Regions from separate parts of the Bradyrhizobium sp. CCBAU 11361 genome, predicted to be linked through region 4. Evidence: predicted binding sites of a transcription regulator. Region 4 holds the regulator's gene; each other region holds the start of a gene.
The links. Region 4 encodes LexA, which represses DNA repair genes until DNA is damaged. Its sites were predicted from a motif close to TGTTCNNNNTGTGTTCNG; they were not measured.
Positions count from the first base shown of each region.

Region 1: a site for LexA is predicted at 5,168-5,185, ahead of XI08_RS09050 (ribonuclease T2). Genes of this name have one in related genera too.
Region 2: a site for LexA is predicted at 3,426-3,443, ahead of XI08_RS36015 (single-stranded DNA-binding protein). Genes of this name have one in related genera too.
Region 3: a site for LexA is predicted at 2,237-2,254, ahead of recA (recombinase RecA). Genes of this name have one in related genera too.

Region 1 covers NZ_LBJZ01000026.1:16,344-24,245, forward strand. The annotation lists gene uvrC (excinuclease ABC subunit UvrC) at 1-2,003, opposite strand, end outside; gene XI08_RS09035 (outer membrane protein) at 2,256-2,879, shown strand; gene XI08_RS09040 (cold-shock protein) at 2,967-3,182, opposite strand; gene XI08_RS09045 (23S rRNA (adenine(2030)-N(6))-methyltransferase RlmJ) at 3,433-4,293, opposite strand; gene XI08_RS09050 (ribonuclease T2) at 4,417-5,121, opposite strand; gene XI08_RS09055 (hypothetical protein) at 5,242-5,706, opposite strand; gene XI08_RS09060 (hypothetical protein) at 5,889-6,182, shown strand; gene XI08_RS09065 (DUF3617 domain-containing protein) at 6,227-6,757, shown strand; gene XI08_RS09070 (ATP-binding protein) at 6,977-7,902, opposite strand, start outside.
Region 2 covers NZ_LBJZ01000195.1:103,354-111,255, forward strand. The annotation lists gene gyrA (DNA gyrase subunit A) at 1-1,572, opposite strand, end outside; gene XI08_RS36005 (DUF2306 domain-containing protein) at 1,742-2,140, opposite strand; gene XI08_RS36010 (hypothetical protein) at 2,364-2,759, opposite strand; gene XI08_RS36015 (single-stranded DNA-binding protein) at 2,778-3,272, opposite strand; gene XI08_RS36020 (outer membrane protein) at 3,746-4,507, shown strand; gene XI08_RS36025 (outer membrane protein) at 4,739-5,428, shown strand; gene XI08_RS36030 (outer membrane protein) at 5,653-6,405, shown strand; gene uvrA (excinuclease ABC subunit UvrA) at 6,677-7,902, shown strand, end outside.
Region 3 covers NZ_LBJZ01000190.1:80,583-88,484, reverse strand. The annotation lists gene XI08_RS30440 (hypothetical protein) at 1-942, opposite strand, end outside; gene recA (recombinase RecA) at 1,056-2,144, opposite strand; gene XI08_RS30430 (hypothetical protein) at 2,575-2,709, opposite strand; gene XI08_RS30425 (hypothetical protein) at 2,842-3,072, shown strand; gene XI08_RS30420 (hypothetical protein) at 3,742-3,939, shown strand; gene XI08_RS30410 (hypothetical protein) at 4,834-5,043, opposite strand; gene XI08_RS30405 (caspase family protein) at 5,281-7,128, shown strand; gene XI08_RS30400 (nuclear transport factor 2 family protein) at 7,326-7,745, shown strand.
Region 4 covers NZ_LBJZ01000195.1:231,622-239,523, reverse strand. The annotation lists gene XI08_RS36670 (ComEC/Rec2 family competence protein) at 1-1,103, shown strand, start outside; gene XI08_RS36665 (GAF domain-containing protein) at 1,113-2,054, opposite strand; gene XI08_RS36660 (hypothetical protein) at 2,275-2,709, opposite strand; gene XI08_RS36655 (hypothetical protein) at 2,851-3,105, opposite strand; gene lexA (transcriptional repressor LexA) at 3,284-3,985, opposite strand; gene XI08_RS36645 (molybdopterin molybdotransferase MoeA) at 4,161-5,375, opposite strand; gene XI08_RS36640 (hypothetical protein) at 5,604-5,810, opposite strand; gene XI08_RS36635 (HAD family hydrolase) at 5,978-6,604, opposite strand; gene XI08_RS36630 (alpha-hydroxy acid oxidase) at 6,619-7,752, opposite strand.

The DNA.
Region 1 (7,902 bases), on a different contig from region 4:
CCCGGAACCTTGCCGAGATCGGCGATCGAGGCCCGTTCGATCTCCTTCAGGGTTCCGAAATGATGCAGCAAGGCACGTTTGCGTGACGGGCCGATGCCCGGAATCTCCTGCAAACCGGCCTCGCGGATGTCCTTCTTGCGCAGCTTGCGATGCGAGCCGATGACGAAGCGGTGGGCCTCGTCGCGCAGGCGCTGGATGAAATAGAGCACGGGGTCGCGCGGCTCGAGCTTGATCGCCTCGCGCTCCGGCATGAACAGGGTCTCGCGGCCGGCATCCCGGTCCGGCCCCTTGGCGACCGACATCAGCGACACCTGGGTCAGGCCGAGATTCGCAAAGATCTCCCGGACGGCATTGAGCTGGCCGCGGCCGCCGTCGATGATCACGAGGTCGGGCCATTGCGGAAAATCGTCGTCCTTGACCTTGGCGCCCTCCTCGGGCGGGTTGATGAGACGCTTGAAGCGGCGCTCCAGCACCTCGCGCATCATGCCGTAGTCGTCGCCGGGCGTGAGCCCTTCCGACTTGATGTTGAACTTGCGGTACTGGTTCTTCACGAAACCGTCCGGGCCGGCGACGATCATGGCGCCGACCGCGTTGGTGCCCTGGATGTGGCTGTTGTCGTAGACCTCGATGCGCTTGGGGGCATGCGGCAGGCTCAGCGTCGTCGCCATGGCGTCGAGCAGGCGGCCCTGCGTCGCGGTGTCCGCGAGCTTCCGGCCCAGCGCCTCGCGCGCATTGGTCAGCGCGTGGGCGACGAGTTCCTTCTTCTCGCCACGCTTCGGCGCGGTGACCTCGATCTTGTGCCCGGCCTTGATCGACAGCGCGTTGGCAAGCAGCTCGCTCTCCTCGATCTCATGCGAGAGCAGGATGTTCTTCGGCGGCGGCTTGTCGTCGTAGAACTGGGCGAGGAAGGAGCCGAGCACTTCTTCGGGCGTAAAGGTCTTCTCCGCCCGCGGGAAATAGGCGCGGTTGCCCCAGTTCTGGCCGGTGCGGAAGAAGAACACCTCGACGCAGGAGAAGCCGCCCTCCTGGTGGATGGCGAACACGTCGGCCTCTTCCACCGTGCGCGGATTGATGCCCTGCTGCGACTGGATCGCCGACAGCGCGGCGAGGCGGTCGCGGTAGAGCGCCGCGGTCTCGAATTCGAGCTCATTGGCCGCCTTCTCCATCTCGCCGGCAAGCTCCTGCTTCACCGCATGGCTCTTGCCGGAGAGGAAGTCGGTCGCCTCGCGCACCAGGGTCGTGTAGCCGGGGAAATCGATCTCGCGGGTGCAGGGACCGGCGCAGCGGCGGATCTGGTAGAGCAGGCAGGGCCGGGTGCGGCTTTCGAAGAAGGAATCGGTGCAGGAGCGGATCAGGAACGCGCGCTGCAGCGCCGTGATGGTGCGGTTGACAGCGCCGGCGGAGGCGAACGGGCCGAAGTACCGGCCGGGGCGGGTCTGCGCGCCCCGATGTTTCAGGATCTGCGGCGCCCAATGGTCGCCGGTGATCAGGATATAGGGAAACGACTTGTCGTCGCGCAGCTGCACGTTGAAGCGCGGCCGCAGCTGCTTGATGAGGTTGGCTTCCAGCAGCAGCGCTTCGGTCTCGGTGTTGGTCGAGACGATCTCCACGGTCACGGTGGCGGCGATCATGCGCAGGATGCGCGCCGGCTGCGGCGCACTCTGGCGCGCGTAGTTGGACAGGCGCTTTTTGACGTTCTTGGCCTTGCCGACATAGAGCACGTCGGCATTCGCATTGAGCATGCGATAGACGCCGGGCGAGGTCGGCGCGAGCCGGACTGCGCGCTCGATTGCCTCATGGCCCGTCGCCAGCGGCTCTTCGCCGACCGCGCCGCTCTCTTCCAGGATATCGGGCAGAAGCGCATCGTCCTCGTCGTCGCCGCCTGTGGTGGCGGGATCGAGGTCCGGCGGTGCCGTCTCCTGGGACGGGGTGTCCGGTGCCATGCCGCGCCTGGATTTGGGTGCGCGAGCGTCGTCCGGATTGTCGGTGGAATCGTGAACCATGGGACGAATTTAGGCGCTGGGGATGCCGATTTGAAGTTCCGGCCATGCTGCACGCACAGGATGGCGGGCGCGGTTCCCGATAACGCTTCCTTAAGTCTGTTAAGCGCGCGGTAACGGGTCTTAACAGCGCTTTAACTTAAAACTCTCGATAAATCTTACGCGAAAAGGTCTTGGTTCCGTAACCATGCGACGTGGCCCGGCGCGGCGGCGCGGGCATCGCACCGGTTTACGGCAGTTGCGTTGGAGTGTGTGATGAAGAGGCTCGTTGTGGGCGCGGCCGTGTTGGTTGCCGCAGGCTGGACAGCTTCGGCAGAGGCCGCCGATCTCAATTACGGGCAGCGTGCGCCCTATACCGTCAATCAGCCGCTCAATGCCTATAGCTGGGCCGGTCCATATCTCGGTGCCAATCTCGGCTATGAGTGGGGGTCGGTGAGTAACTCACCCGTAAAGCCCTCCGGCTTCGTTGGCGGTGTGCAGGCCGGCTATAATTTCCAGAACGGTCCATGGGTGTTCGGCGTCGAGGGCGATATCCAGGCCGCCGGCGCTGATGACACCTTCGCGCCGTGGAAGTTCTCCAATCCGTGGTTCGGCACTCTGCGCGGCCGTGCCGGCTATACCTTCAGCAACGTCCTGCTCTACGGCACCGCCGGCCTCGCCTTCGGCGAGCTGCGTGCGCAGACCTTCGGCTGGACCGAGTCGCACACGAGCGCCGGCTGGACCATCGGTGCCGGTGCGGAAGTGGGCTTCGCGCCCAACTGGACCGCCAAGCTCGAATATCTCTACATCGATCTGTCGACGAGTCAGTTCGCAATCACAGGCGTGTCAAACGGCTATAGCGCCAGCGTTGTGCGCGCAGGCGTGAACTATCACTTCTGATAGCCAAATAAGAAAATACCGGACAATAACCTCCCGGCCGCTCGCGGCCGGGACTTTTTTTGCGCCAGGTTTTTTGAGTCAGGCCCGCTAGGAAAGGATGACCAAATTGACCGCCTTCGGTCCCTTCCCTTTCTTGTCCGGTTCGACTTCGAAAGTAATACGCTGTCCTTCGGCAAGGTCCTTCAGTCCCGCTCGCTCCACAGCAGTGATGTGAACGAAGACATCGCGACCGCCGTCATCCGGCTTGATAAAGCCGTAGCCGCGCTCGCCGTTGAAGAACTTGACCGTTCCCGTCATGGCCATCGGGAAACTCCCCCTCATTGCTCCTCCGTCGCGACGCAGACTCACGTCACGACATGACCGGGCCGTACGGAGCCCGGGAGCTGGCCATCCTTGGGCGGACCTTTTGGTCCGGCCGGATCTTTCTTAGGCCTTCACTCCGCCGCAACCATTCGCGGAAGCGGAACGCAAAGCCAGTCACGGAAATAGCATAATACGGTTCTTTGCAGATTGACTACGGCTCCTGCATATTTTTCCCAAGAATGCCGGAGTGTTACGGCCTCGGCACCTCTAATCGGAATCTGGCAGCGCCGCCCTGGCCGAGCGGCATTTCGAGCTCGGGCAGGATCGTCTTGAGCTCGCCGTGCAGCGTGTAAGGGGGATTGACGATCAGCAGTCCGGTGGAGGTGAGGGCTGCGCCGTCCAGTTGCGGCGCGGCGCTGAATTCGAGGCGCAGGCATTTGCCCGGCGGCTTTGCTGCGGCTGCGAGCCGCGCCACGAGTTGCGCCAGCGTGTCGGTGGCGCGCCGGCTCTTGGCCGGATACCAGATTACATAGATACCGGTTGGCCATTTTGCGAAAGCCTCCGAGAAGGCTTCGCCCAGCCGTTCGAACTCGTTCTTTGCCTCGAACGGCGGATCGATCAGCACCAGCCCGCGCCGTTCCTTCGGCGGCACGAAGGCCGGCAGCGCCACCCAGCCGTCGAGATCGACCACGCGGGCCTGCTCGTCGCGGCGCAACACGTCGATCAGCGCCTTGCGCGCCTTCGGCTCGAGCTCGCAGGCGACGAGGCGATCCTGCGGCCTCAGCAGGCCGCGCGCGATCAGCGGCGAACCCGGATAGGCCTTGAGCTCGCCCTTCGGATTGAAGGCGCGGACGATGTCGAGATAGGGCTTGGTCAGTGCGGCGGTCTCGTTCGACAGGCGCGCCTGCATCAGCCGCGCGATGCCGGTCAGCCATTCGCCACCGCGCCGCGCCTCGTCGCTTTCGAGATCGTACAGGCCGGCGCCGGCATGGGTGTCGATGACGCGGAACGCCCCCGGCTTGTCCTGCAAGTAAGTGAGGATGCGCGCGAGCACGATGTGCTTGATGACATCGGCGAAGTTGCCGGCATGGAAGGCGTGACGGTAGTTCATCGCGGAGAGTTACGACATCGCGCGATGAAAGTAACTCCCGTCATTCCGGGGTCACGCTTCCGCCTTCGCTCTTCGAGCTTCGGCGGACAAGTCGCGTGCCCCCGAATGACGGAGCTGATTTAGCTACCCACCCCTGATCGGCGGCATCGTCACCTGGTCGCGGCGGCAGGCGCGGCGGTCGATCTCCTCGCAGGCGCGGAATTGCAGGTCCTTGCTGAGGCAGATGCGGACCTCGGAAAGCCGCGTCCGGTTGCAGGTCACCGAGACGGCGGCGCTGCTAAGGCCCGGATTGGCCTTGATGAAGGCCTCCTCGACCTCCGCCGGCGCCACGGTCTTGGCCTGCGACAGGTCGAGATACTCGGCCGGAATCTTGATCGCGGCACGCGCTTTCCGGATCGTCTCGAAATAGCTGCGATCGGCGAGCCCCGAGCAGGTGCCGTGCTTGTCCCACTCGTTGAAGATCAGGCCCGGTGCGGGCATCAGATCGAGCATCGAGGAGACGATGCTGCGGTTCAGCCGTGGCGCCGGCCGCTGGCAATATTCCGGAAAGCCGTTCTCGTATTGCGGCCACAGCCCGTGCACCACGAAAGCATAGGGCCGGCCGCTGCACTGGGTCTGGGAGCGGCCGCCGCGCTCGGCCGCCTCCTCGCAGAAGGAGGGCGACCACGACAGCGACAGCACATAGAAATCGAACTCGCCGGGCGCGTTCTGCCGCCTGTCCTGGGCTTGCGCGGCGCCCGTCAGCGAAACCAGCCCGGCGGCAAGGGGCAGGGCAAGGACCAGCGAGATCATCAGGCGGGAGAACGAGTGCAATCTGGAATGAAACATGGCGACGCCCCTCAACTAGACTGTGCAATCGAGCCTAGCAGGCGATAAGAACATTTCAAGAACAAAATACGGGCCGCCCCCGCCAAGCCGCTGGCTCGGTCCGAATCAGGGCTTGTCGAATTACTGCCTGGCGGCGCGGCAGGCCGGATTGTAGGCCCAGTTGCGGTCGAGCCCGACCACGCACCATTCGACACCATTGCCGTAACCGGCGAAGCCGCCATCCTCGATGATCGAGAAATGCACCTTGCGCACCTTGCCGTCGTTGAGCATGGCCTCGCCGGTGCAATAGCGGCGCGGAATGTTGTCGGACTGCCAGGGCCGGAACGCGGTCTCGCGCACGGCGGAGAAGCCGGTGATCTTCAACGAGGAGTTCCAGAAGGAGCTTTCCTTCTCCCAGAACTGGGTGGCGATCGTCGGCAGCGCCTTGTCGCAATCGGCAACGCCGCCGTCATAGCGCGGTCCGCTCAGCCAGAAGTTCAGCTCCAGCGGATTGGCCGCCCTGGCCTCACCGAGCGACAGCGCCCCGAACATGAGGCCGAGCACGGCGGCAAAGCGGAGCGATTTCAGGGGGGGCGAGGCGCGCATGGGCAATCCAGACAGAATGATCTGCGAAGGTCGGACGGTGCCGCGAAGGGCGGGTGAGGTCAAGTGCAGCGCGGCAACACTTGGCCAGGACTTGACCATAACGTCGCATCCGACAGGGCTTCAGTTCTTTTCACTTCCGTCCCGGCACCGTAAACTGGCGCCAACCAATTGGAGTAACGGGAATGCGAATCATTGCGGCCGCGGGCCTTCTTGCCCTGGGTATGATGGCGAGCCAGCCGGCGCGCGCCGATCTCCTTCCGGTGCCTCCGTTCAAGGGCAACGACACCGGCGGCATCATCGCCTATTCGATGGCCACCCAGGTCGATGCGCGGCAGGTCGCGGTCGATCACTGCGCGCGCTACGGCAAGGTCGTCAAATTCCTCGGCGTGCAGGCCTATGAGGGCGGCTACATCTCGTTCTCCTGCCGCTGGGTGCCCTATGGCGCCGCCAACCAGCCGATCCGCACGCTGTACTGAGGCGTTTTCGTAACGCAGCGATCTCTCAGCCGGGAGCTTCCCACATGACGCGCAAACTTGCTTTGCTCGGCTCGGCCGCTTGCTTCGTGTTGTCGGCCGGCAGCGCCTCTGCCGACGATCTGCCGGTGCGCAAGGCCGGCCTGTGGGAATTGAAGATGGTCAGGAGCGGCTCTGCGATGCCGGAAATGACCATGCAGCACTGCACCGACGAGACCGTCGACAAGGAGATGAACAACAACGTCTCCCCGATGGCCAAGCAGATCTGCGCCAAGCAGGACATCAAGAAGACTGCGACCGGTTATGTCAGCGATTCCGAGTGCAGCGTCGCCGGCATCAGCACCACCTCGCATGCCGAGATCACCGGCGACTTCAACTCGGCCTATACGGTGAAGACCTCGTCACACGCGCAAGGCGGCGCTGCCGGCACGGCGGGACGCGACACCAGCATGACGCTCGAAGCGAAATGGCTGGGCGCCTGCAAGCCCGATCAGAAGCCCGGCGACATCGTCATGCCCGGCGGCTTCAAGATGAACGTGCGCGACGTCGACAAGCTGAAGAACCTGCTGCCGAAGTAGGGTTGTCTTCCCCTCTCCCCTTGCGGGAGAGGGTGGCTCGCCGCGAAGCGGCGAGACGGGTGAGGGGTATCTCACCGCGTGTGACGCTCTTACTTCTGAATTCGTTGAGGCAACCCCTCATCCGGCGCCATAGCCGAAGCTTCGCTTCGGCGTTCTTAAGAACGGCGGCCGAAGGCCGCCTACGCCACCTTCTCCCGCAAGGGAGAAGGAAGATCGCGGCTACACCGGTATCCGCACACTCGCCCTTAATCCGCCCATCGGGCTGTCGCCAAGCGTGATGTCGCCGCCGTGGGAGCGGGCGATGTCGCGGGCGATGGCAAGGCCGAGGCCCGTGCCGCCCTCGTCCTGGTTGCGGGCGTTGTCCAGCCGCAGGAACGGCTTGAACACCTCTTCGCGCAGATGCGCGGGAATGCCCGGGCCGTCGTCGTCGACCGTGACGGTCAGATAACGGTGATCGCGCTGGCCGGTGATGGCGATGCTCTTGCCGTAGCGCGCTGCATTGGTGACGAGGTTGGCGAGGCAGCGCTTGAACGAGGCCGGCTTCACCGTCACCACGGGCAGTCCGTTGAATGCGACGGTCGCAGCGTGGCCGTGGCGTTCGGCATCGCTGCGCAGCTCCTCGAGCGCCTGCGCCATGTCGGTCGGCTGCGACTGCTCGCCGGAATCGCCGCGGGCAAAGGCGAGATAGTCCTCCAGCATCATCGACATCTCGTCGACATCCTTGCGCATGCCCTCGAGCTCCGGGTTGTCGCCGATCAGCGCCAGCTCGAGCTTGAAGCGGGTCAGGATGGTGCGCAGATCGTGGCTGACGCCGGCGAGCATCGCGGTGCGCTGCTCCATGGTGCGCTCGATGCGCGACTTCATCTCGAGGAAGGCGACCGCCGCGCGCCGCACCTCGCGCGCGCCGCGCGGCCGGAAGTTCGGCGCCTCGCGGCCCTTGCCGAAGCTTTCGGCGGCATCGGCAAGGCGCAGGATCGGCTTGATCTGGTTGCGCAGGAACAGCACCGCGACGATCAGCAGGATCGAGGACGTGCCGACCATCCAGAACAGGAAGATTTCCGAGTTCGAGGCATAGGCGGCGCTGCGCTGCGCGAACACGCGCATCACGGCGTCGTCGAGCTGGATGCGGATCTCGACGAGGTTGG
Region 2 (7,902 bases), 130 kb from region 4:
CTCGATGATCACGGTGCGGCGCGGGGTGGCGAACTCGGCCTTCACCTCGGCAAGCTCGGTCTTGATGATACCCAGCACGCGCTCGCGCGAGCGTAGGATGTCGAGATAATCGGCGATCTCGCCGGCGAGCTTGTCGAGCTCGTCGCGGATTTCGTCACGGCCGAGTGCGGTGAGGCGCTGAAGGCGCAGGTCGAGAATGGCCCTCGCCTGCTCCATCGACAGCCGGATCGTGCCGTCGGCGCTGATGCGGTGACGCGGATCGTCGATCAGCGTCAGCATGTCCTCGACGTCCCGGGCCGGCCAGTCGCGCGACATCAGGGTGTCGCGGGCGGTGGTCGGGTCGGGCGAGGTGCGGATGACGCGGATCATCTCGTCGATATTGGCGACAGCGATCGCGAGACCGACCAGGATATGGGCGCGATCGCGCGCCTTGGCGAGCAGGTACTTGGTGCGCCGCGTGACGACCCGCTCACGGAAGTCGACGAAGATGGCCAGCAGGTCCTTCAGATGCATGATCCGCGGACGGCCGCTGTCGAGCGCCACCATGTTGACGCCGAAGCTCGTCTGCAGCGGCGTGAATCTGTAGAGCTGATTCAGCACCACATCCGCCACGGCGTCGCGTTTCAATTCGATGACGACGCGGTACCCGTCGCGGTCGGATTCATCGCGCAGGTCGCCGATGCCCTCGATCTTCTTTTCCTTGACCAGCTCGGCGATGCGCTCGACCATCGTCGCCTTGTTCACCTGGTAGGGAATCTCGGTGATGATGAGCGCCTCGCGCTCCTTGCGGATGGTCTCGATCGCGACCTTGCCGCGCATGACGATCGAGCCGCGGCCGAGGTGATAGGCGGCGCGGATGCCCGCGCGTCCGAGAATGACACCACCGGTCGGGAAATCGGGTCCCGGCACGATGTTGATGAGTTCGTCGATGGTGAGCGCAGGGTTGTCGATCAGCGCGACGCAGGCGTCGATGACCTCGCCGAGATTGTGCGGCGGGATGTTGGTCGCCATGCCGACCGCGATGCCGCCGGCGCCGTTGACGAGAAGGTTCGGGAACTTGGCCGGCAAGACCGATGGCTCGGTCTCGTTGTTGTCGTAGTTCGGCTGGAAGTCGACGGTGTCCTTGTCGATGTCGGCCAGCAGAGCCAGCGCCGCCTTCGTCAGGCGCGCTTCGGTGTATCGATAGGCGGCCGGGGGATCGCCGTCGACCGAGCCGAAATTGCCCTGGCCGTCGATCAACGGCACGCGCATCGAGAAGTCCTGCGCCATGCGGACCATGGCGTCGTAGATCGACTGGTCGCCGTGCGGATGATACTTACCGATGACGTCGCCGACCACGCGGGCGGACTTGACGTATTTCTTGTCGGGTGTGTGCCCCTGCTCGTTCATCGAGTACAGGATGCGGCGATGCACCGGCTTCAGACCGTCGCGCGCATCGGGCAGCGCCCGCGCCACGATCACGCTCATGGCGTAGTCGAGATAGGACTTCTTCATCTCCTCGAAGATGGAGACGGGGCGAATATCCGAGGGTTGCGCCGGCTGGTCGCCGGGCTTGTCGTCGTCGTCAGCCAAGGGGAAATCCGGTGAGGTTTTATCTGGGAATCATATAGCGCATCGAGCCCCTGATAACCACCCTTGCGGGGGTAAAGGGAAGCGCTTTTTCCGACTGTTTTTCCAGAGACTTACGCCCTCTCCGGCACCGCCCTGGGCGGGGCCCGGACGAGCCGCCCGAAACCGCCCCTTACGCCCCGAAAATCACGTGGTGCATGATGCGCCCCGGCAGCAACGTGAACAGGCCCGCCACCACCAGCGCGCCGGCGAAGATGAAGATCATCATGCGCCGGTGATCGGCCACGCGATGGGTGTGCGCCCGCCATACCGCGAGCGGCAGCACCACCAGCGTGAAGATCGACAGGAAATGGATCGGGCTGAACGGTCCGACCAGACGGATCTGGTGGATCCAGAACGAGGAGGCGGCCACGACCGCCATCAGCACCACCCAGATCCAGCCGATCGTCCGGTGCGGCAGCGTGCCTTTGGGAGCCGCGAACTGGACCAGGCCGAGCACCAGGGCGGCCATGGCGGCAAAGGCATGCAGCGGGATCGCTGGAGCAGCCTGAAGCAGCGGCGCGAGGCTCATGAGTGGGCCCTTCAATCATCGCGCCAACCGCGCCGGCGCATGCGATGTAAATATCATTAACATGAAGTTAATATCACTAACATCGAGCGGCGTCAAAAAGCTCAAGCTGAACCTCAACGAAGGCTAGAATTCCAAGCTTCGTCAAAAGATTGGCAAGCAATACTGCCAGATCGAATGAGACTGCCGCGAGTGACCCGACGCTGAATAACCACACATTTGCTGGCTAGGCTAAAATCCTCAGCATCAGTTCGGAGTGCGAGTGAACCACAGCGGGCCGCAGGCTCCGCCGCATGTCAGCCGGCAGCTGGGAAAGGGATATCGGGTTCGCAACTGCGGCCGCGCAGTCTGCGCCGGGCCAGTATGCAACGCGGCCCGTCTCGGTGAGAAATTCAAACAGGCGCTCGAAGAATTCTTCGCCGCCGAAATGATTAAACATACAGGCGCCAGCGCCGCTGACGTAGGCGTCGGCTTCGCCCCGATCACTAAACCGAAGGCGCCGAAACGAGCGAGTCTCGTCTCTTTCGACCTCGAATGGCCCGAAAACTCGCTCGAATTCCTCGGTGCTTGCTCCGATCGATTGTCCGTTCTCGAACCGATCGACAAACAGATCGAAACTCACTTCGATCTATCCCCACGCTCAGAACGGGATGTCGTCGTCCATGTCGCTGTTGCGGCCACCGCCACCGGCAGCAACGGCGCGGCGCGGCGCACTGCTGACGGGACCGGAGGAGCCGAAATCGCCGCCCGGCTCCTCGCCGAAGCTGCCGCCTCCCCCGCCGCCGCGGCCGTCGAGCATCGTGAGCGTCGAGTTGAAGCCCTGGAGCACGACTTCGGTGGAGTACTTCTCCACGCCGCTCTGGTCGGTCCATTTGCGGGTCTGGAGCGCGCCCTCGATGTAAACCTTGGCGCCTTTCTTCAGGTACTGCTCGGCGACCTTGCAGAGCCCTTCATTAAAGATCACGACGCGATGCCACTCGGTCTTTTCCTTGCGCTCGCCGCTGTTCTTGTCGCGCCAGGTCTCCGAGGTCGCGACGCTCAAATTCGCGATCGGCCGCCCGTCCTGGGTGCGGCGGATTTCAGGATCCTTGCCGAGATTTCCAACCAGAATGACTTTGTTGACGCTTCCCGCCATCGCCGCTCTCCACTCCGAATGCCGCTGAATTCATAAGGCCCGACCGCGCCCCGCGGTCCTCTGCAACCTGTTGAGGCGACCCTATACGCTTGCGCGGACCGATCAGCCCATCAGCCCTCAGGTTATCCCCATATATAGCATCGGCCACCGGTCCGTTCCAGATTTGTTCCTGCTCGTGCGCGTGCGAAATGTTTGGGCCGGACGGTACCCACGTGCTGCCCAAATAGTTTGCGCTGAATGGAACCATAGTTTGCGCTGGATGGAACTTTTCCCGGTTCCCGCAAACGACCAAAGGCACTTAACATTCATCAAGTTACACACGTTGCAGTTGCCTTGCGACTGTTGCATTTCGGCGACGGACTCTGCCTCCCGCTTAAGCTACGTTTGCCTTGGAATTAAGTTCATATGGGCGTCGCGCCTGATTGGCCGCTTCGGGAAATTTCAAGAAGCGGATCGAAACTGGGGAGACTGCAATGAATAAGATTTTGATTGGTGCAATCGGTGCAATGGCGTTGAGCCTGGCGGCTCCCGCAAGCGCGGCGGATCTCGCTGCACGCCCCTATACCAAGGCTCCCCCGCCGATGGTCGCCGCCATCTACGACTGGAGCGGCTTCTACATCGGCATCAACGGTGGCTGGGGTACGAGCCGCAATTGCTGGGACTTCGTGACACCGGTGGTCGGCACGCTGGTCACCGATGGCTGCCATGACGCATCCGGCGGCACGGTTGGTGGTCAGGTCGGCTACCGCTGGCAGTCAGCCAATTGGGTGTTTGGCGTGGAAGGCCAGGGTAACTGGGCTGACTTCAGCGGAAACAACATCAGCCCGACTGCCCTGGGTCAGCAGAACCGTACGCGGATCGATGCCTTCGGCCTGATTACCGGCCAGATCGGCTATGCCTGGAATAACGTTTTGTTCTACGTGAAGGGTGGCGCCGCCGTAGTGGACGACAGATACGACCTCATCGTCGCGCCAGGATTCGTGGGTGCAGGCACTGTCTTCGGTTCGGCCAACGAAACCCGCTGGGGCGGAACGGTCGGCGCGGGTGTCGAATTTGGCTTCGCCCCGAACTGGTCGGTGGGCGTCGAGTACAATCACATCTTCCTTGGCGATCGTAACGTCGACTTCAACTTCGCCGGCGCGTTCGTTCAGACCGAACGCGTCCGCCAGGACGTCGATATGGCTCTCGTCCGCTTGAACTACCGTTGGGGTGGCCCGATCATCGGCAGGTACTGATCGCAAGCAGAGTTTGTCTTCTGACGAAAGGCCGGCCTCGCGCCGGCCTTTTTGCTGCGACTTCCAATTCAATCAGTCAGTAACCATTACGTTTTGTGATTGTTGTGGCTTTTGAGAGACACAACTTGCAGCTTTGCTGGTGTAAGCACGACATCAGTTGGACCGCAGCGTCCGATGCCCTTCCCTACCGTGGAAGGCACAACAGAAACTGGGACTGGGATTAGGTTGAAAATGAAGAAGGTTTTGTTGGCTTCGGCCTGTTTGTTCGCTCTTGCCGCCCCCGCGTCGGCTGCCGATCTTGCGGCTCGCCCGTACACGAAGGCTCCGGTGGCTGTGGCCTCGGTCTACAACTGGACCGGCTTCTACATCGGTATCGTTGGCGGCGGCGCCTGGGAAAACGCTTCGGGCGACCCGAAGATGAAGGGTGGCTTCGTCGGCGGCACCGCCGGCTACAACTGGCAGACCGGCAACGTCGTGTTCGGTGTCGAGGCCGATGGCGCCTGGGCTGACGTCAGCGCTACGGCGACCGGCGCCTCTGTCGTCCCCGGTTTCGGCGTTGTGACCGCAACCGCGACCTCGAAGACCGATGCAATGGGCACCGTGCGCGGCCGCATCGGCTACGCCGTCGACAACGTCCTGTTCTACGGCACCGGCGGCTACGCCTGGATCGACAACAAGATCAGCCTCTCCGCTCTCGGCGTGACCGCGTCGGACAGCAAGTGGCACTCCGGCTGGACCGTCGGTGCGGGCGTCGAAGCGTTCTTCGCGCCGCAGTGGTCGGTCAAGGGCGAGTACCTCTATCGCAGCCTCGGCGGCGAGACCTACTTCTCGGGCGCCCTCCCCACCGGCACGCTCAACTTCCACACCGTGCAGGTCGGCGTGAACTATCACTTCGGGGGCCCGGTGGTCGCGAAGTACTAAGCTTCGCCACCGACGTCACATCGTCACGAAAGGCCGGCCTCGCGCCGGCCTTTTTGTTTTTCGCGCCTAAGTATCCAGTCCAGCCGCTCGCTAGCGTTTTTGGAGAGGTGTGGCGCCTCGGTGACACAACCTTTGGATTTAATAGTGTAAAGCAATGCCATCAGTTGGGTCGTTAGGTCCGCTGCTTTTTGCCGACAAAGAGAAACGAAACTGGGGAATTTGAAATGAAGAGGATTGTGCTGGCTTCAGCCAGTTTGCTCGCACTCAGCGCGTTGGCACCTGCCTCGGCGGCCGACCTGGCGGCCCGCCCCTATACCAAGGCGCCGATCGCTGTGGCCTCGGTCTACAACTGGTCCGGCTTCTATATCGGCCTCAACGGCGGCGGCGCCTCGAGCCGCAACTGCTGGGATCTCAACTCGGTCCTCGGCGTGGCCGTCCCCGTTACCGCTGAGGGCTGTCACAATGCGACCGGCGGCCTCGTCGGTGGCCAAATCGGTTATCGCTGGCAGTCGGCCAGCTGGGTATTCGGCCTCGAAGCTCAGGGCGACTGGGCCAACCTGAAGGGCTCGAACACGAGCTCGCCCGCAGCGCTCGCGCCGCTGGTCAACCAGACAAAGATCGATGCGCTCGGCCTGTTCACCGGCCAGGTCGGCTATGCCTGGAACAACGTGCTCTGGTACGTGAAGGGTGGCGCGGCCGTCACGCACGCCAAATACAACGGCCTGTTCGGCGGCGTGGTCATCGACAGCGCAAGTGAGACGCGTTGGGGTGGCGTGGTCGGCACCGGCCTCGAATTCGGCTTCGCGCCGAACTGGTCCGTTGCGATCGAATACGACCATCTGTTCATGGGCGGCCGCGATGTCAGCTTTACGGTTCTCGGCGTCAACGACCGTATCGACCGCATCAAGCAGGACGTCGACATGGGCACTGTCCGCCTCAACTACACCTTCGGCGGCCCGGTCGTGGCGAAGTACTGAGCTTCGACGTCACATCGTCACGAAAGGCCGGCCTCGCGCCGGCCTTTTTGTTTTGGCGGTACATTCAGCGCAGTTCCGCACGCCCTGCTGCTGCCAGATGCCGCCAGCACGCCAACAATCCGTTGACGATTCGCAACTCGCACTGGAAATCCGTCGCTGTTCTTCCTACGTTCGCTGACAACCCCATCGGCGCCGATCCCGGTTCCGGGCAAAGCGCGCCTTCACCCTTGGCGCGGTTGCGCGTCTTTGGGATTCCCTAGGGACCACCGGGATGGATGAAGTGATCAAGGCGAAGCGCCAACAACAGAACGCGGGCTCCAGCCTGCGCGCAATTACGATCCGTGGCGCGCGCGAGCACAACCTCAAGAACATCGACGTCGAGATTCCCCGCGACAAGCTCGTGGTGTTCACCGGCCTCTCCGGCTCCGGCAAATCCTCGCTCGCCTTCGACACCATCTATGCCGAGGGCCAGCGCCGCTACGTCGAATCGCTGTCGGCCTATGCACGCCAGTTCCTGGAGATGATGCAGAAGCCCGACGTGGACCAGATCGACGGCCTGTCGCCGGCGATCTCGATCGAGCAGAAGACGACCTCGAAGAATCCGCGCTCCACCGTCGGCACCGTCACCGAGATCTACGACTACATGCGCCTCTTGTGGGCGCGCGTCGGCGTACCCTATTCGCCGGCCACCGGCCTGCCGATCGAGAGCCAGACCGTCTCGCAGATGGTCGACCGCGTGCTGGCGCTGCCCGAGGGCACGCGCCTGTACCTGCTCGCCCCCGTCGTGCGTGGCCGCAAGGGCGAGTACCGCAAGGAGCTCGCCGAATGGCTCAAGAAGGGCTTTCAGCGCGTCAAGATCGACGGCACCTTCCACGAGCTCGCGGAAGCGCCGACGCTGGACAAGAAGTTTCCGCACGACATCGACGTCGTCGTCGACCGCATCGTGGTGCGCGCCGACATCGGCCAGCGTCTCGCCGAAAGCTTTGAGACCGCGCTGAAGCTCGCCGAGGGCCTTGCCGTCGTCGAATTCGCCGATGCGCCCGCTGCGGCGCCGGCCGAGGAAAAGAAGAAGACCGCAAAGATCCACGACAAGAGCGGGCCCGAGCGCATGCTGTTCTCGGAAAAGTTCGCCTGCCCGGTGTCCGGCTTCACCATCCCCGAGATCGAGCCGCGCCTGTTCTCGTTCAACAATCCCTACGGCGCGTGTCCTGCCTGCGGCGGCCTTGGCGTCGAGCAGCATGTCGACGAGGATCTCGTCATCCCCGACAAGGAGCTCGCCATCGGCAAGGGCGCGATCGCGCCCTGGGCCAAATCGTCGTCACCCTATTACGTGCAGACGCTGACGGCGCTCGGCAAGCACTACAAGTTCACGCTGACCACCAAATGGAAGGATCTGCCCAAGAAGACGAGAGACGCGATCCTCCATGGCTCCGGCGAGGACGAGATCAAGTTCTCCTATGAGGACGGGGTGCGCTCCTACGACACCAAGAAGCCGTT
Region 3 (7,902 bases), on a different contig from region 4:
CCGTTCGTTGGTCAGGAGCGTGCCGCCCCACCAGCGCCGGATCGCATTGTGGCTGCGGAAATTGTCTCGGCCCGCAAGCACCGCTTTGCCAAAGTCCGTCAGCAACAGCCGGCTCCGGCGAAAAGCGGCGTTGCGACCGCGCGCATCGTGCGGGGCGAGCGTCGCGAGCTTCGAATCGAGGCCGGCGACCGCCGGCATCGGACCGGACGCGAGCCCTTCGAGCAAAGGGCCGAGCTCCCACTGGTCGAACACGCGTGTTTCGAGCAGGCCGCCCGGCTGAAACAGCTCCTTGGTACGGTTGTGTCCCCTCGCAATCAGTTCGAGAAGTCGCGCTTCCGTCGCGCCCAATCCGGTGATTGGTGACGGCAGTTCTGCCAACAATGCTTCCATCGCCGGCTTCAGGAAAGGCAGCCTGGGCAAATCCCTGCGCAGGAGCCCGGAGCAGAGCTCCGGCGTTGGCGCCCGGTAGGCCTCCCAGGCCGTGCGGGCGATCTCAAAGTCGTGCTCCGTGACATCGAGCGCCCGCACGGTACGCTCGCGAAGCCCCGCGACGTCTGCTCCGAGCAAATCGAAATCGACCAGTCGCAATTTCAGGCGCTCGGCCATGTAGGGTTCGGCGCGGAGATAGTCGAGGATCCAGATCAACTGCAATTGATTATTCGGGCTGGGATCAAACCACAGCTCGATGACATCGACGCCGTAGGCCTTGCAGAACCAGTCCAGCGGGAGCTCCTTGTGCGCGAGACCCGTCTCGGGAGACCGCGCAACAAGATCGGACCAACGCACCTCCGGATCGCCTCTGAAAAAGCCTCCCGTGAGGTAGGTCCCGAGGTGGTGCGACGTGGGCAGCGGTCCCGACACGAACCGAAAGATGAGCGGAACAACCATGTCGGCGCGATCGGCATAGGTGAGACCGACGCCGGACGAACTGATCAGGATCATGCGCTTCATCGTCGACGCACCCACCCCCACGCAAAACGAAACGGGCGCCGAAGACGTCGGCAACTCAACGTCATCAGCGCCCGCTCCTCGCGAAAAACTTTCCGCGTTAAAACCTACTCTTCCGTCGGCTCCTCGCCGTCGGCGTCGCGCTCCGGCGTGCCGGCCAGGATTTGCTCGGCGATCAGGCCGGAGTTCTGGCGGATCGCGGTCTCGATCTTGGCGGTGATGTCAGGGTTGGCCTTCAAAAACGCCTTCGAGTTCTCGCGGCCCTGGCCGAGGCGCTGGCTGTCATAGGAGAACCAGGCGCCGGATTTCTCGACGATGCCGGCCTTGACACCGAGATCGAGGATCTCGCCCATCTTGGAAACGCCCTCGCCGTACATGATGTCGAACTCGACCTGCTTGAAGGGCGGCGCCAGCTTGTTCTTCACCACCTTGACGCGCGTGGTGTTGCCGACCACTTCGTCGCGCTCCTTGATCGCGCCGATGCGGCGGATGTCGAGGCGGACGGAGGCGTAGAACTTCAGCGCGTTGCCGCCGGTCGTCGTTTCCGGTGAGCCATACATCACACCGATCTTCATGCGGATCTGGTTGATGAAGATCACCATGGTGTGGGACTTGTTGATGGACGCCGTCAGCTTGCGCAGCGCCTGGCTCATCAACCGCGCTTGAAGGCCCGGCAGCGATTCGCCCATCTCGCCCTCGAGTTCGGCCTTCGGCACCAGCGCCGCGACCGAATCGACCACCAGAACGTCCACCGCACCCGAACGCACCAGCGTGTCGCAGATCTCAAGCGCCTGCTCGCCGGTGTCAGGCTGCGAGATCAGCAGCTCGTCGATGTTGACCCCGAGCTTCCTCGCATAGACCGGGTCGAGCGCGTGCTCGGCGTCGATGAAGGCACAGATGCCGCCCTTCTTCTGCGCTTCCGCCACCGTGTGCAGCGCCAGCGTGGTCTTGCCCGAGGATTCCGGCCCGTAGATTTCCACGACGCGCCCCTTCGGCAGGCCGCCGATGCCGAGCGCAATGTCGAGCCCGAGGGAACCGGACGACACCGCCTCGACATCCATCGACCGGTCGTTCTTGCCCAGCTTCATCACCGAACCCTTGCCGAACTGGCGCTCGATCTGGGAGAGCGCGGCGGCCAGAGCTTTACTCTTGTCCATGGAAGATCCTTCGACGATACGCAGGGCAGTTGCGGACATTGGGTCGTGCTCCTTATGGCGAGGATTCGCTAGGGGGACAAACGATTGGCGAGGCGGGCCGGCGATAAAAGCAATGTACCCCATTTGTTCCAAGTTCGCAATATGTTCTTTTACGGATTTGGGTACTGTCCGTATTTAACCCCTAGTGTCCTAAGCTGAATTCGGAAGTGTCCTATTTTGTTCGCGAACTGCCACAACCTGTTCATGCGTGTTTAGGATTAACCCGTTCTGGGTGTAGCGAATAAAGGCCGGGGCGTTCCGCTAAGAGAACACCTTGGGGAACAATCGGCTTGGCGGCGCGTTTGCTCGCGTCTCCAGCCGAAAGGTGCCCCCCCGACTGCTGGAGGAAAACCCGCCAGACGGGTTGGCGGCCCCCTCTTGGGGCCGTTTAAAATTCAAGAACAAGGGCCGCCTCAGTTGGCGGCCTCTTTCATTTGGGCTTCCCTAGCCTGGGAAGATCGTCGAACGGCAGAAGCAGATTGGCGTCGTTCAACTTCAGATAGGCGATATCCATCTTCTCCCAGAAATCGTGCCTGTCCCTGGACAGGCGCATCATCGCCTTCACGCCTAATTCAGGTCCAGGCCAACCTTTGGGACAGATCGTATTTAATCCCAAAGAACATGTAGCGAACCTTGCAAGGAATGGAACAAGAGCATTTAATGGGTTCCATTCATCGCGGCTGCTGAGGGCCGTCAGATGCCTGAGTACCAAGCCTATGTGATTGGCGAGGATGGGCACATCAAACAGCGCCTCGACCTGATATGCGCGGATGATGCCGCGGCCAAGGAACGGGCCAAGTCCCTGGTGGAAAACGACGCGATAGAGCTATGGCAATCCGACCATAAGATCGCGACGTTCGACCCTGACCCCCTGAAAGCTGAACAAGTGCAGGGCTGGCTCAACAGCGAGCTACATCCGCCGAAGTAAGGCCGCCTCGGTTGGCGGCCTCTTTGAACGAAAAAGGCCCCAGCTCGCAGGATTAGGGGGGCGTTGAGCTGGGGCCGGCGGGGTACCCTTGGGGAAGGGCACCGGGAAAACCTGGCAATCCAACGATCGTTCCTAACGGCTCCCGCCCCAACACTTCCCAATGGCCCGATCTGCCTCTGCGGGTGTCCTAATTGGGACAGCACCCGGATGTGGGGTGCTGTCCGTATTTGATCCTCTGGTGCCCCAAGCTGAACGACGTTCGGGTCCCTCTGGAGCTCCATCGGCATCAAGATGTCCCGCTCCAGCACAATGAACCTTGGCACGGAGCGTGCAGACAAAGCATTACCGGGGTTTTGCATCATCCCCCCTGGGGCTGGAAAGCCGCCGCCCGCGCTATATTTGAGCGGGCGGCGTTTTTATTTACGGATAGCAAAAGGCCCCAACGCGAGAGGGACCGGGGAGCTGGGCCAAGGTGCCGGGCCAGCCAAGGCCGGTTTGAAAATCGCAGTGGCCTGATTTGCTTTCGCCAACTTTTCCCGAGGTGGTCAAGATTGACCAGATGTCCGGCAGCGGACATGTCAGGCTATACCATCACCGCGCGGCCCTCGGCTTTCATCGGTGATGAGAACGCCCTTAGCGCTCCCGCCTCCTCTGGAATGGAGCAGCGCCATGCAGCGACGCCGTCTCAAGCAAACCACGTCACTTGAAGAGCGCCTGGCCGAACAAGCGCAACGACTCCGTGAGGAAGCCGAATCGCTTCCACCCGGTATCGAACGTGAGCATACAATCCGCAAAGCCCGGCAAGCCGAGACCGGCGCTCACATCTGCGAGTGGCTGAATTCGCCCGGGCTGCAACCACCGGATTGAACGCTGCGGCCAACTCGCAGGCGCCGGTGGCTGAGAGCGACGCGCTCCCGCCCCGCATTTTCGAGAGCGCCTGCGGTGGCTATCGACGTAGTGCAAGGCCTGCTCGCGGCCCAGGAAGAAGCCGTCCGCGCATTGGCCGGCCTCGCATGGGACGCCGTGCGAAACGTCGGGGGCAGCGCAGCAAAAGGCCCCAACTCAAGGGAACGGCGAGCTGGGGCCAAGGTACCGGGCCAGCCAAGGCTACCGCCGGCCCATGCACATCAACATGCACCAGGGCGCCATCCCGGTGCGATGGGGCAATCGGCTTAATCAGGATTTGCAAGCGGGAGCCCCACGCGCAGCGGCCCCGCCTCGCTGGTGCGCGGTAGGGCCGCCCCGCTCCCCCGGATTAGGGGCTGGATCCGTCCGGTGGGCCAATTCAGCTTATGCCCGTTAGCGGGAAACCGTGACTGCTCAAAAGGGGCATCCGTGTCCAATTGGGACAGGCCAACCTATTCCTGAGGAGTTTGGATTAACCCGTTTGAGGTGCAACGAATAAAGGCCGGGCCGTTCCGCCAGAAGAAGACCATGAAATGTGAAATGTTCACTTTGGAACAGAACGCGGCGCGTCTGCATATTAAGATCGCTAGAACTCAAACCCAACGGTTAGGACCCGTAAGCCACGAGGCGAGTCATGCAACATCGTCGCAGGTTCAAGCACACCCTGTCCCTCGAAGAGCGCCTGGCCCGAGAAGCCGAACGATTAAGAGAGCAAGCCAAGAAGCTCCCGCACGGCCTTGAGCGCGAAACCCTCCTCCGCAAAGCCAGACAAGCCGAGACCGGCTCGCACATGAGCGAATGGCTTACATCGCCGGGGCTTCAACCGCCAAAGCCAGCGTAGACGCAAGGCACGCCTCAGCTATCGAGTTGCCCGGCATAGATCCGGATCCGTCCCGGCGTGGTCATTCGCAGCCTGCCCTGAAGAAAGACCATGTAGCCCAGCGCGATCAATCGGGCGCGATGTTTGGCAGGGATCGCAGGCGCAGCGCCGTTTGCAGACGCATTACCGACCGTGAGCAAAGAGGCGAACTCTTCATGGGTGAGCTTTTTCCCTTTCGCGGTCATCACCGGAGCATGGACTGCTTCGGCGATCCTGCATGTGCAATTTTGTTCAGACCCAGGAAATAAAGGCCGCCTCAACTGGCGGCCTCTTTCATTTGGACAGCTCGTGGTTGCAGCCTCGTCAAGTTCCTCTTGGTCAGCCGGGAACTGACCAACCCGACTAGTGATGTACCTCACATACCATCCGCTTGCCTTTCGGCAGGCTGCGAATACGCTGCTCGCGTTTGATTTGGGGCTGTAATGGGCGCGCTTCGTTTTCTTTTGATCGTTTTTGCCGTGTGGCTCGGATGCGGACCGGCAATGGCCGAACGGCGCGTCGCGCTTGTGATCGGCAATTCGGCCTACAAGAGCGTCCCCCGGCTCACCAACCCGGTGAACGACGCCACCCTGGTCGGCGGCATGTTCAAGAAGGCCGGCTTCGACGATGTCGATGTCAGGCTCGACCTCAACGCCGCCGACATGCGCCGGTCGCTGCGCGAGTTCGCGGGCAGGACCCGCGATGCCCAAGTTGCCGTCATTTACTATGCCGGGCACGGCATCGAGCTGGACGGTACGAACTATTTGATCCCCACCGATGCCGCGCTGGAAACCGACGGCGACGTGCTCGACGAGACCGTCGCGCTCGACCGCGCGCTTTATGCCGTGGAGCCCGCCAAGCAGCTTCGCCTCGTCATCCTGGACGCCTGCCGGGACAATCCGTTCGCCAAGACGATGAAGCGCACGATCGCGTCGCGCGCCATCGGGCGCGGACTTGCCAAGATCGAGCCGACCAGCCCGAACACCATGATCGCCTTCGCCGCCAAGGCGGGCTCGACGGCGTCAGACGGCGACTCCAAGAACAGCCCGTTCGCGGCAGCTCTGGTCGAGCGTCTGCCGACGCCAGGGCTCGATCTGCGCAAGGCCTTTGGCTTCATCCGCGACGATGTGCTCAAAAACACCGGCTACAAGCAGGAGCCCTATGTGTACGGCTCGCTCGGCGGTGATGACGTGCCGCTGGTTGCCGCGAAGCCGGTCGTGGCCGGGCCGCAGGCAAATCCCCAAGATGCAGTTCGCCGCGACTATGAGCTGGCGCTGCAGGCGGGTGATCGCGACGCATGGGAGGCGTTTCTCCAGACCTATCCTGAGGGCTTCTATGCGAACCTTGCGCGGGTGCAGTTGAAGAAGATCGGGGCCGAAGATGCACGCGCGGCCGCAGCGGAGAAGGCAAGGCAGGCCGAAGACGAGAAGGCGCGGCTGGTCGCGGAGCGAGCCAAGAAGGCCGAGCAGGACAAGGCCGCCGCCGCCGCCAAGGCCGCCGAGGATGCCCGGCTCGCGGCCGAAAAGGCCAAGCAGGTCGAGGAGGCCAAGGCGGCCGCAGCCGAGCAACGCAGGAAGGATGCCGAGGCCGCCGTCGCCAAGGCGCTGGCCGACAAGCAGGCTGCCGAGAAGGCGCTCGCCGACAAGATCGCGAACGACAAGGCGGCTTCCGAGCTGGCCGCAAAGCAGGCGACCGAGAAGGCTCAGCGTGACGTCGAGCAGAAGGTCGCGGCAGTTGCCCCAACGCAATCGCCGCCCAGCCTCTCGCCGCAGGAGACGGCCAAACTGGTGCAGTCAGAACTCCGTCGCGTCGGGTGTCTGACGGGTGCAGCGGACGGAGAATGGAACGCCGCCGCGCAGCGCTCGCTGACGCTGTTCAACAAGCATGCCGGGACGAAGTTCGATGCCAAGCTCGCCAGCTTCGACGCACTCGATGCCATCAAGGCCAAGCCGGGACGCGTCTGCCCCCTGGTTTGCGATCGCGGCTCCAGGGCTGATGGCGACACCTGCGTGAAGATCGCCTGCCGCGCGGGCTATCGCGTCAACGACGACAACGAATGCGAGAAGGTACAGGACAAGAAGCCCGTCGCGACCCGCGACGGGTCGAGGACGCGTGACAACGAGCGTCAACAGATCGAATCATCTCCGCCCAAGCCGCAAGCCACGTCCTCGAGCCAAATGTTCTGCTCGGCCGCTGGGTGTCGGCCAGTTCGCCCAGGCTGCAGACTTGAGCGCGGCGCGCCGGGATTTACTGGCCCTGGCGGGACCACGCAGGCTGAAGTTTGTAACTGAGCCGCGAGTGAGAGACCCGATCTTGCGGACCGGATACCGTCGCCTCACCTTGAGAGGCGCGCCTCGGGGGCCAGTGACACTAAATCGATACGCGAAACGTCCGGCACCCGGATTTTGACGCTGGCCTGTTTCCGGGCTCAGGACCCCGGTTTGATTTTCACGGTGGCCTATCTTCAATTACGGTGCATCGCAACGTGATGGAGCCGGCCAGTGTCAGACGAGGTGCGCGATCTATTCGACCGCTGGAACGGGTCTGGCACGACGGCCAATATGACCTGGTCCCGAGCTGCGTCGGGCCGACCTACATCAGGCATGACGAGAACGGCGATCGGACCGTGACGCGGGAGGCTTACGCAGCCGAGTTGCAAGGCGTCCACAAGGACCGACCGGGCATCCGCGTCGTGGTCTACGACCATTCATTTACGACGGACCGCGCCTGGTTCCGGTTCTCGTTCCAATGGCGCGATCCCAGGACCGGCGAGAGGCAGAGCCGGGCCGGGATGCAGAGCTACCGGATCGAGGACGGAAAGCTGGTCGAGACCTGGATCACGATGCGCCCGCTCGGCACGTCATGGACTGACACGCCGCAGGAACGCTGGACGACGCCGAAGACGTAAGGCCGCCTCGGCTGGCGCAGTGAGCCGCCTCGGTTGACGGCCTCTCGGTTCTCCGAACTTGCGCATCAACGCCTCTGACTCCAATCTCTGACTCCAATCTCGCAGCGTCCTTCTTCGACCGAAGCTGACGCGCATCAAAGACGCATGAGCGGGACGC
Region 4 (7,902 bases):
TCGCGGTCGCGCCGGAAGCGCTGGTGCATCCGAGCTTCCAGATGTCGTTTGCGGCAACGCTGGGGCTCGTTGCGCTGGTGCAGATCGGCATGCCGAACCTGTTCGCATCGCCCGATCATTCGGCGACCGCGCGCGTTGCGATGTGGGGCGGCCGCGAGATCGCGATGCTGTTTCTGGCCTCGCTGATCGCGGGGCTTGCGACCACGCCCTATGCCGCCTTCCATTTCCATCGCGTCACGCCCTACGGCGTGCTCGCCAATCTCGGCGCGATGCCGGTGGTCTCTGCGCTGGTGATGCCTGCGGGACTGCTCGGATTGCTCGCGGCGCCGTTCGGGCTCGACGGCGTGTTCTGGTGGCTGATGGGGATCGGCATCGACTGGATGGTCGCGGTCTCGCGCTGGGTGGCCGCGCTGCCGGGCGCGGTCGGCCGCATCCCGGCTTTCGGCATTGCCCCGCTGATCGCGGCCAGCCTGGGGATCATCGCAATGGGCCTGCTGCGCACGCCCTTGCGCTGGTCCGGCGCGCTGATGCTGCTGGTGGCGATCCTCTGGGGGCTGTCGGGGCGGCAGCCGGATATCCTGATCGCCGGGGACGGCCAGAGCGTCGCGGTGCGGGGCAGGGACGGGCGCCTGCAGATGATCCGGGCCAGCAAGGACGGCTTTCTGCTGAAGGAGTGGCTCGCTGCCGATGCCGATCCGCGCGATGCCGGCAGCAACTCGCTCGCCGCCGGCGTGTCGTGCGACGAGGCTGGCTGCGTGACGCCGCTCGCCGACGGGCGCCTGGTCGCGCTGGCCATGCGCATCGACGCGCTGGCGGACGATTGCAGCCGCACCGCGCTGGTGGTGACGGCGCGGCCGGCGCCACCGGATTGTGCGGCGATGGTGGTCGACCGGCAGCGTCTCGCCGCCCAAGGCGCGCTCGCGCTGACACGGCGCGGCGACGGCTTTGCGGTTCAGGCGGTGAAGGCGAGAAGCACCGACCGTCCGTGGTCGCCGGCGACCGCCGGCGAGGGCGATTTCGGCGCGAGCCTCGCGCCGCAGGCGGCTGCTCCCCGCAACCGGGATGCGACGCCATCCGAGGCGGACATGCAGGCTGAGGATTGAACGGACAGGCTACAGGTACCAGGCCAGCACGGCGTCGAGCCCGGCGGCCCCGATCACCGGCAGGGCCACCATCTGGCTCAGTCCAGACGCGCGAGCCTCGGCGGCCGCGGCTGAGCCGTCATGCGCGAGATCGTCGTTGAGTGCGGGCATACCGGTGGCCCAGGCTCCGCCGATGCTGCCGTCGCCCCTGGCGATGGATTTGTCCGCGTAGAGCGCGGCAAGGTCGGTCTGCGCGCTGCAATCGGCGGCGCGAAAGACCAGTGCCGAACGGGCCTCGTTCGGCACCCAGATCTCGAAGCGTCGCGCAATGGGCGTCGCCTGCGCGGAGAGGAAAGTCAGCACCCAGGTCTGGTCGACGCCGGTCCGATAGGGCACGCCGACGCCGAGATTGATGCCGACCTCGGCGGCGTCTTCCCAGCGCAGAAAACTCCTGGCGTTGTGCAGGTCCTTGATGATCAGCGGCAGGCCCGCTTTCCAGGTGCGTCCGGGCAGGCCGAAGCCGCGGGGAAACCTGGTGTGGCGGGAGTTGAACTCGAACATGTCGGCGGTGCCATAGTAGCCGTCGACGAGCCCCATCTCGTGGGAGATATCGGGGTCATTGTGCCAGAGCTCGATCGCGCCGACATGCGCCTCGTCGTCGCCGCAGAACAGCACCATGACGGCCTGCAAGAATTCGCCTGAAAACACCGGCACCGCCACGCCGCATGTGAGGCCGGCCGCGAGCGCCTGATCGGTCCGCTTGAAATAGGAGTTGGCGAATTTGGTGAGGATCACGGGATGGCCGCTGGCCCAGGCCTTGCCGGGAAGGCCCTCGTCGTATCCGAAACGCAAATTCTCGCTCACGGCCTTGAACGCGGACAGCCCTTCGCCATAGAGGCCGCCGCCGAATTCCAGCCGCATGCGCGTCCGGTCCGGCACCCAGAGTTCAACGACGCGAATGAAGGTTTTCATCGACCGTGTCCGCCGCCTCAAGCCAGTGACAGCATCGGCGATCTGGCCGCGGAGTGGACGTTCAAAATTCAGGCAGAGCCGCGCAAACTTCGTGCGACGGGGAGGCGCGGGGGATCTCCGCGGATTGGATTCTCAGGACGCAAACCGCACCACGTCGCCGGCCACGGCCGGCGATGGCGATTTCGATGCTGGCCCCGACCCGTGAGCCGGGGGAGCTGCCTCAGCCGATCGGCAGGCGGGTGATGGTCGGCCGACCATCGGCGATGACCTGCGGCTTGTGCTCGCGCTCGCCGACGGGCTGGGTCACCGGCAACTGCAGCACGGTCGCGCGCTGGCCTTCGACGAGCTGCGTCACCAGTACGTATTTGCCGTCGGGGAATTCGATCGCGTCGTGATGGCGATCGGGAATGTGCGGATCGATCTTGCCGAACTTGCCGACGCGGGAGTTGATGGTGCGCGTCCAGATCCAGCGATTGTCGTAGCGGACGTTGTCGGCGAAGGCGAGCTCCGTCCCCGGCAGCAGGCAGACCGCGACGGACATGTCGGCTTCAGAGGCGAAGCCGCGCGTCGAGGTGCCTCGGAAAGTGGTCGTGACGATCGTCTCGCCGACTTCTGCGGGACGCGTCGCGACGGCATGCAGACTGTAGTCACACATCGGGTGCTCCTCATTCAGGGATAGCGACCCGCGCCTCCTTCGGAGGCACTAGCCCCTATCAGAGTGGAAGCATGTTAGCGTCTTCTCGGTTGTAGGCAAATCTGCGACTTAGATCCGCAGGCTGCCATCACAATATCTTTTTCAAATGCACGAGGAACAAAGTCCGCTTCTGTGCATTTGGCGTGCGTCCCCGTCAGCGACCAGCAGGTGCCGACCAGCCCGAATATTGCCAGCGGGTTGCGACGGCTTCGCGACGGCGTTGCGGGCATTGCGCAATTGCTCGCTCGTCGTCGTCTGCGCTGCCTTGCGGACATGGTGTGACTGTGCGGCGAAGGCTTGCGACGCTGATGCTGCGATCAGCGTGATCGTGACGGCGCTCAAAACGATCTTGCGCATGATGGTCTCCTCGATCTCCAGCGTCGCGAAGCGATGAGGGCTTCGTGCGGCGTGCCCGAGGATGTACCGCTGGAGAGGGGCCGGATAATCTGTGCAAAACCAGAAAGACTATCCAGCCGGAGCGGACAATCGTCCGCTCCAATCGTCAACGCGCGGGTCGCCAACCGGCGGAGCGCGCTCAGTACTTGCGGTAAAGGCCGATCAGCTTGCCCTGAATCTTCACCCGGTTGGGCGGCAGGATGCGGACCTCATAGGCCGCATTGGCGGGCTCGAGCGCGATCGAGGCACCGCGGCGGCGAAAGCGCTTCAGCGTCGCTTCCTCGTCGTCGATCAGCGCCACCACGATGTCGCCGGTGTCGGCGCTCTCGTTGCGCTGGATCAGCGCCATGTCGCCGTCGAGGATGCCGGCTTCGACCATCGAGTCGCCGCGCACTTCGAGCGCGTAGTGCTCGCCCGACCCGAGCATGTCAGGCGGTACGCTGATGGTGTGGCTGCGGGTCTGCAGCGCTTCGATCGGCGTGCCGGCCGCGATGCGGCCCATCACCGGCACCGCAACGGGGCGTTCGCCCTCGTCCACGGAGGCGCTGGAGCTCGCTCGCACCTTGCCGAGATTGCCCTCGATGACGCTCGGCGTGAAGCCACGCCGGTTGCCGGCGGCGGCCTGGAGCTCGGGCAGCTTGATCACCTCGATCGCGCGGGCCCGGTTGGGCAGACGCCGGATGAAGCCGCGCTCCTCCAGTGCGGTGATCAGGCGATGGATGCCTGACTTCGAGCGCAGGTCGAGCGCGTCCTTCATCTCGTCGAAGGAGGGCGGCACGCCGCTTTCCTTCAAACGCTCGCTGATGAATCGCAGAAGCTCGTATTGTTTGCGCGTTAACATCTCGACCAAATCCCCCGGTTGATGTCGTTCGATTCCGAGACGGTGAATTCAGCGGCGAGCCGCTAGATGCTCGAAACAAATCATGAACGGACACTATATGTTCGATATGTGTTCCGCAACTGCTTAATTTACCGTGAACGCGACAAAGTTCGCGGAACGCGCACGACCTGCGGGTTCAGGCGGGCAGTCGCAGCACCTCGCAAGGCGTGCCGGCCTCGGCCTTGGGCGCGAACGGCGCGCGCACGAGAAGTGCCTGTGCCGCAGCGAGATTCGCAAGCAGCGAGGAATCCTGATGATTGACGGGAAGGGCGACAAGCGTGCCGTCGTCGCGCCGCTCCAGGCGTGCGCGCAGGTAATCTTCGCGCTGGTCATTGGCACCGACCTCGCGGCCGAGCACGGCGCGCTCGCGACGATGATGAATCACCGCGCGGCCCGACAGAGCGCGAATCAACGGCACCATGAACAGGAAGGCGCACACATAGGACGACACGGGATTGCCGGGCAGGCCGATCACACCCATCGCTCCTAACCGGCCGTGCATCATCGGCTTGCCCGGCCGCATCGCGATCTTCCAGAACGCCATCGCGATGCCTTCGTCCCTCAGCGCCTGCTGGACCAGATCGTGGTCGCCGACCGAGGCGCCGCCGGTCGTAATCAGGACATCGGCGCCGCTCTCGCGGGCACGGCGGATGCCGGCGGTGGTGGCCTCCAGCGTATCAGCGGCAACACCGAGATCGACGGTATCTGCGCCCTCCTGGCGGGCGAGCGCGTGCAGGGCGTAGCCGTTGGAATAGACGATCTGGCCGGGACCCGGGCTGATGCCCGGCATCACCAGCTCGTCGCCGGTGGCGAGGATCGCGACCTTCGGACGGCGGCGGACGGGGAGGTGCGGGTGATTCATCCCGGCGGCGAGTGCGAGGTCGCGCTCGGTGAGCCGGGTTCCCATGCGCAGGAGCACGTCGCCCTCGCGGAAGTCGACGCCGGCGGGGCGGATGTGCCGACCGGCGATAGCGGCTTCCTTGATCGTGATGCGCTTGCCCTCGGCGACCGTGTCCTCCTGGATCACGACCGCGTCCGCGCCAGCGGGAACGACGCCGCCGGTGAAGATTCGCACCGCTTCGCCGGCGCCGACTGCTCCCGCGAACGGCCGGCCGCCCGCCGCGACCTCGCCGATCACGGTGAGCTGTGCGTCGACCTTGGCCGCATCGGCCGCGCGCACGGCGTAACCGTCCATCGCCGACATCGCCTCCGGCGGCTGGGTACGCCGCGCCGCGACGTCGCGCGCGAGCACGTGGTGGTAGGCTTCGTCGAGTGGAATCATCTCTTCAGGCAGCGGCTTCACGCCGGCCAGCACCGCGGCGAGCGCGTCAGAAACCGGCATCAAGGCCACGGGGAAGACTCCTGCTGGGCACGTTCGGGCGAATGAACGGGGAACGTTCTATCCGAGTGCGGGCGCAGAGGCAAAACAGCGACGAAGCGGGATAATTCATCCTGTCGCTCGGCCGCCCTTCTATGGAGAACGCAAAGTGCGGCGCGGCATGGTCCGGACGATCAGAAAGACCGGTACGAGTGTGGCCATGGCAAAGACGACAATGACGAGAGCCACGGCCAGCATCGGTCAACGACCGGTTTGCTGGTCCGGACGGGCGTCCGGCGCCACGTCGGGAGCTTTGGGCCCTTGATCCTTGTCGGGCAGCGGATCGGCCCGGGATTTCAGGTCGGCGGCCTTGCTGATCAGCTTGGCGGAAAGGTCAGAATCCGACGTCGTTCTGGCGAATTCGAGCAGGAGAGAGGCCTGCTTGGTGAGGTAGGTCTTGCCCAACACGATGATGCGTCCGTCCGTAGAAGTCCCAACGGACTCAAGAGTCCGGAAGCGGGCATTCCGTTCCCGGAACTCTGTATAAAAATGTACAAAGCGATTTGGTTCCTGATCTCTGGCCAAATCGGTTCCGGGGAACTCCCCGGTTTCACCCGCAGGCCGCTGTATCTCGATCAGATTCCCAGCGCTTTGAGCGCATCGCCGACATCGCGGGGCGAGGTCACATGCACCGCGGTCAATCCGCGCGCCCGCGCGCCCTCGACGTTTTCGGCGAGGTCGTCGAAGAACACGATGCGCCTGGCGGGCACGCCGATGGCCGCCACGACATGGTCGAATGCCGCTGCGTCCGGCTTGCGCAGGCCGATGCTGGACGACAGATAAAGCTCGCGGAAATGGCCGAGCAGGCCGGCATATTCCTTCGAGAAATGGTCGACATGCGGCCGGTTGGTGTTGGAGAAGGCGTAGAGCGGCATGCGCTTCGCCGCGCGCGGCAACAACTCCGCGATATCAGGCATCTCGCCCGCGAAGATCGCGTTCCAGCCCTCGAGGAATTGCGCATCCGAGATGCCGATCCCGAGCGAGGCGCGCAGCGAGGCGAAATAGTCCTCGTCGCTGATCTTGCCGACCTCGTGCAGCCGATAGGCCTCGCTGTCGCGCACATAGCGGGCAACGATCGCCTCCGGCTTGCAGCCGGCATGTCCCGCCCAGCAGGCGATCGCCTTCGAGAAATCGATGTCGAGCACGACACGCCCGAGATCGAACAAAAGCGCATCCGCGCTGCCGGGAGAGAGCGAGGTCATTGCATCCTTTCAGATCAGTATCGGTAAGGTTCGTGGTCGAACAGCGGGAACGCGCTGAACACGCTCGGCGCATTCGTTGCGGTCGCCTGATGCAGGCAGGACTTGTTGACCTCGGCGAACGAGGTGGCGCCCAACAGGCCGAGGCAGCGCAGCACCTCGTCCTCCAGAAGCTCCAGCATCCGCGTCACGCCGGCTTCGCCGGCCGCCGCCAGCGCCCAGCATTGCAACCGGCCGATGCCGACGAGGTCCGCGCCCGCCGCGATCGCCTTGACGATGTCGGTGCCGCGGCCGAAGCCGCCATCGACCATGATCTTGGCGCGGCCCTTCACGGCCTCGACGATCTCAGGCAGCACATGCATGGCGCCACGGCCGTGATCGAGCTGGCGGCCGCCATGGTTGGAGACGTAGATCCATTCGACGCCGTGATCGATCGCGATCAGCGCGTCCTCGGCGGTGGCAATACCCTTGAGGATCAGCGGAATCTTGAACTTGTCCTTGATCATCTTCACGGACCGCCACTCCAGGCCCTTCTGGAATTCGCCGCCGGTGGCGCGCAGGCGGCTCTCGCGAACGTAGCGCTTGGCGATGTCACGTTCGCGACGGCTGTAATGGGCGGTGTCGACGGTCAGGCAGAAGGCGGCGTAGGCGTGCTTTTCGGCCCGGCTGACGACATCGGCGACGTAGGCGTCGTCGCCGCGCACATAGAGCTGGAACAGGCGCAGCGCATCGGGAGCGGCCTCGGCGGTCTTCTCCAGGCCGGGCTCGGACACCGAGCTCAGCATGTGTGCCGCACCGAAGGTGCCGGCGGCACGGGCGACGCTCGCGGCGCCATCCGGGTCGAAGATCTCGAGCGCGCCGACCGGCGCGAGCACCACCGGCAGGCGCATCCTGCGGCCGAACTGCTCGACGGAGCCATCGACCTTGCGCACGTCGCGCAGCACGCGCGGGCGGAAGGCGATCTCGTCCAGCGCCATCCGGTTGCGGCGCATCGTGGTCTCGGTCTCGGCGGCGCCGACGATATAGTCCCAGGCATTCTGGTTGAGGTTGGCGCGCGCCTTCCGGATGAATTCGTGCAGATTCTGGAACGGCTCGCTGCTGGCGCCGAGTTCGGCGTTCCTTTCCGGCCGGATGCGGGGTGCTTCGTTCATTATTATCCTCCCGAGAATTTGAAGCCTTGTTTCATCGCCTAACCCGTCCAGCTCTCCAAAACCATCCTAAAATCGCATAGCTGCGAGGCGTGGGTCGGTCGACCGATTGCCGCATTGCGCGAAACGGTTTCGGAACGTTGCCAAAAGTTT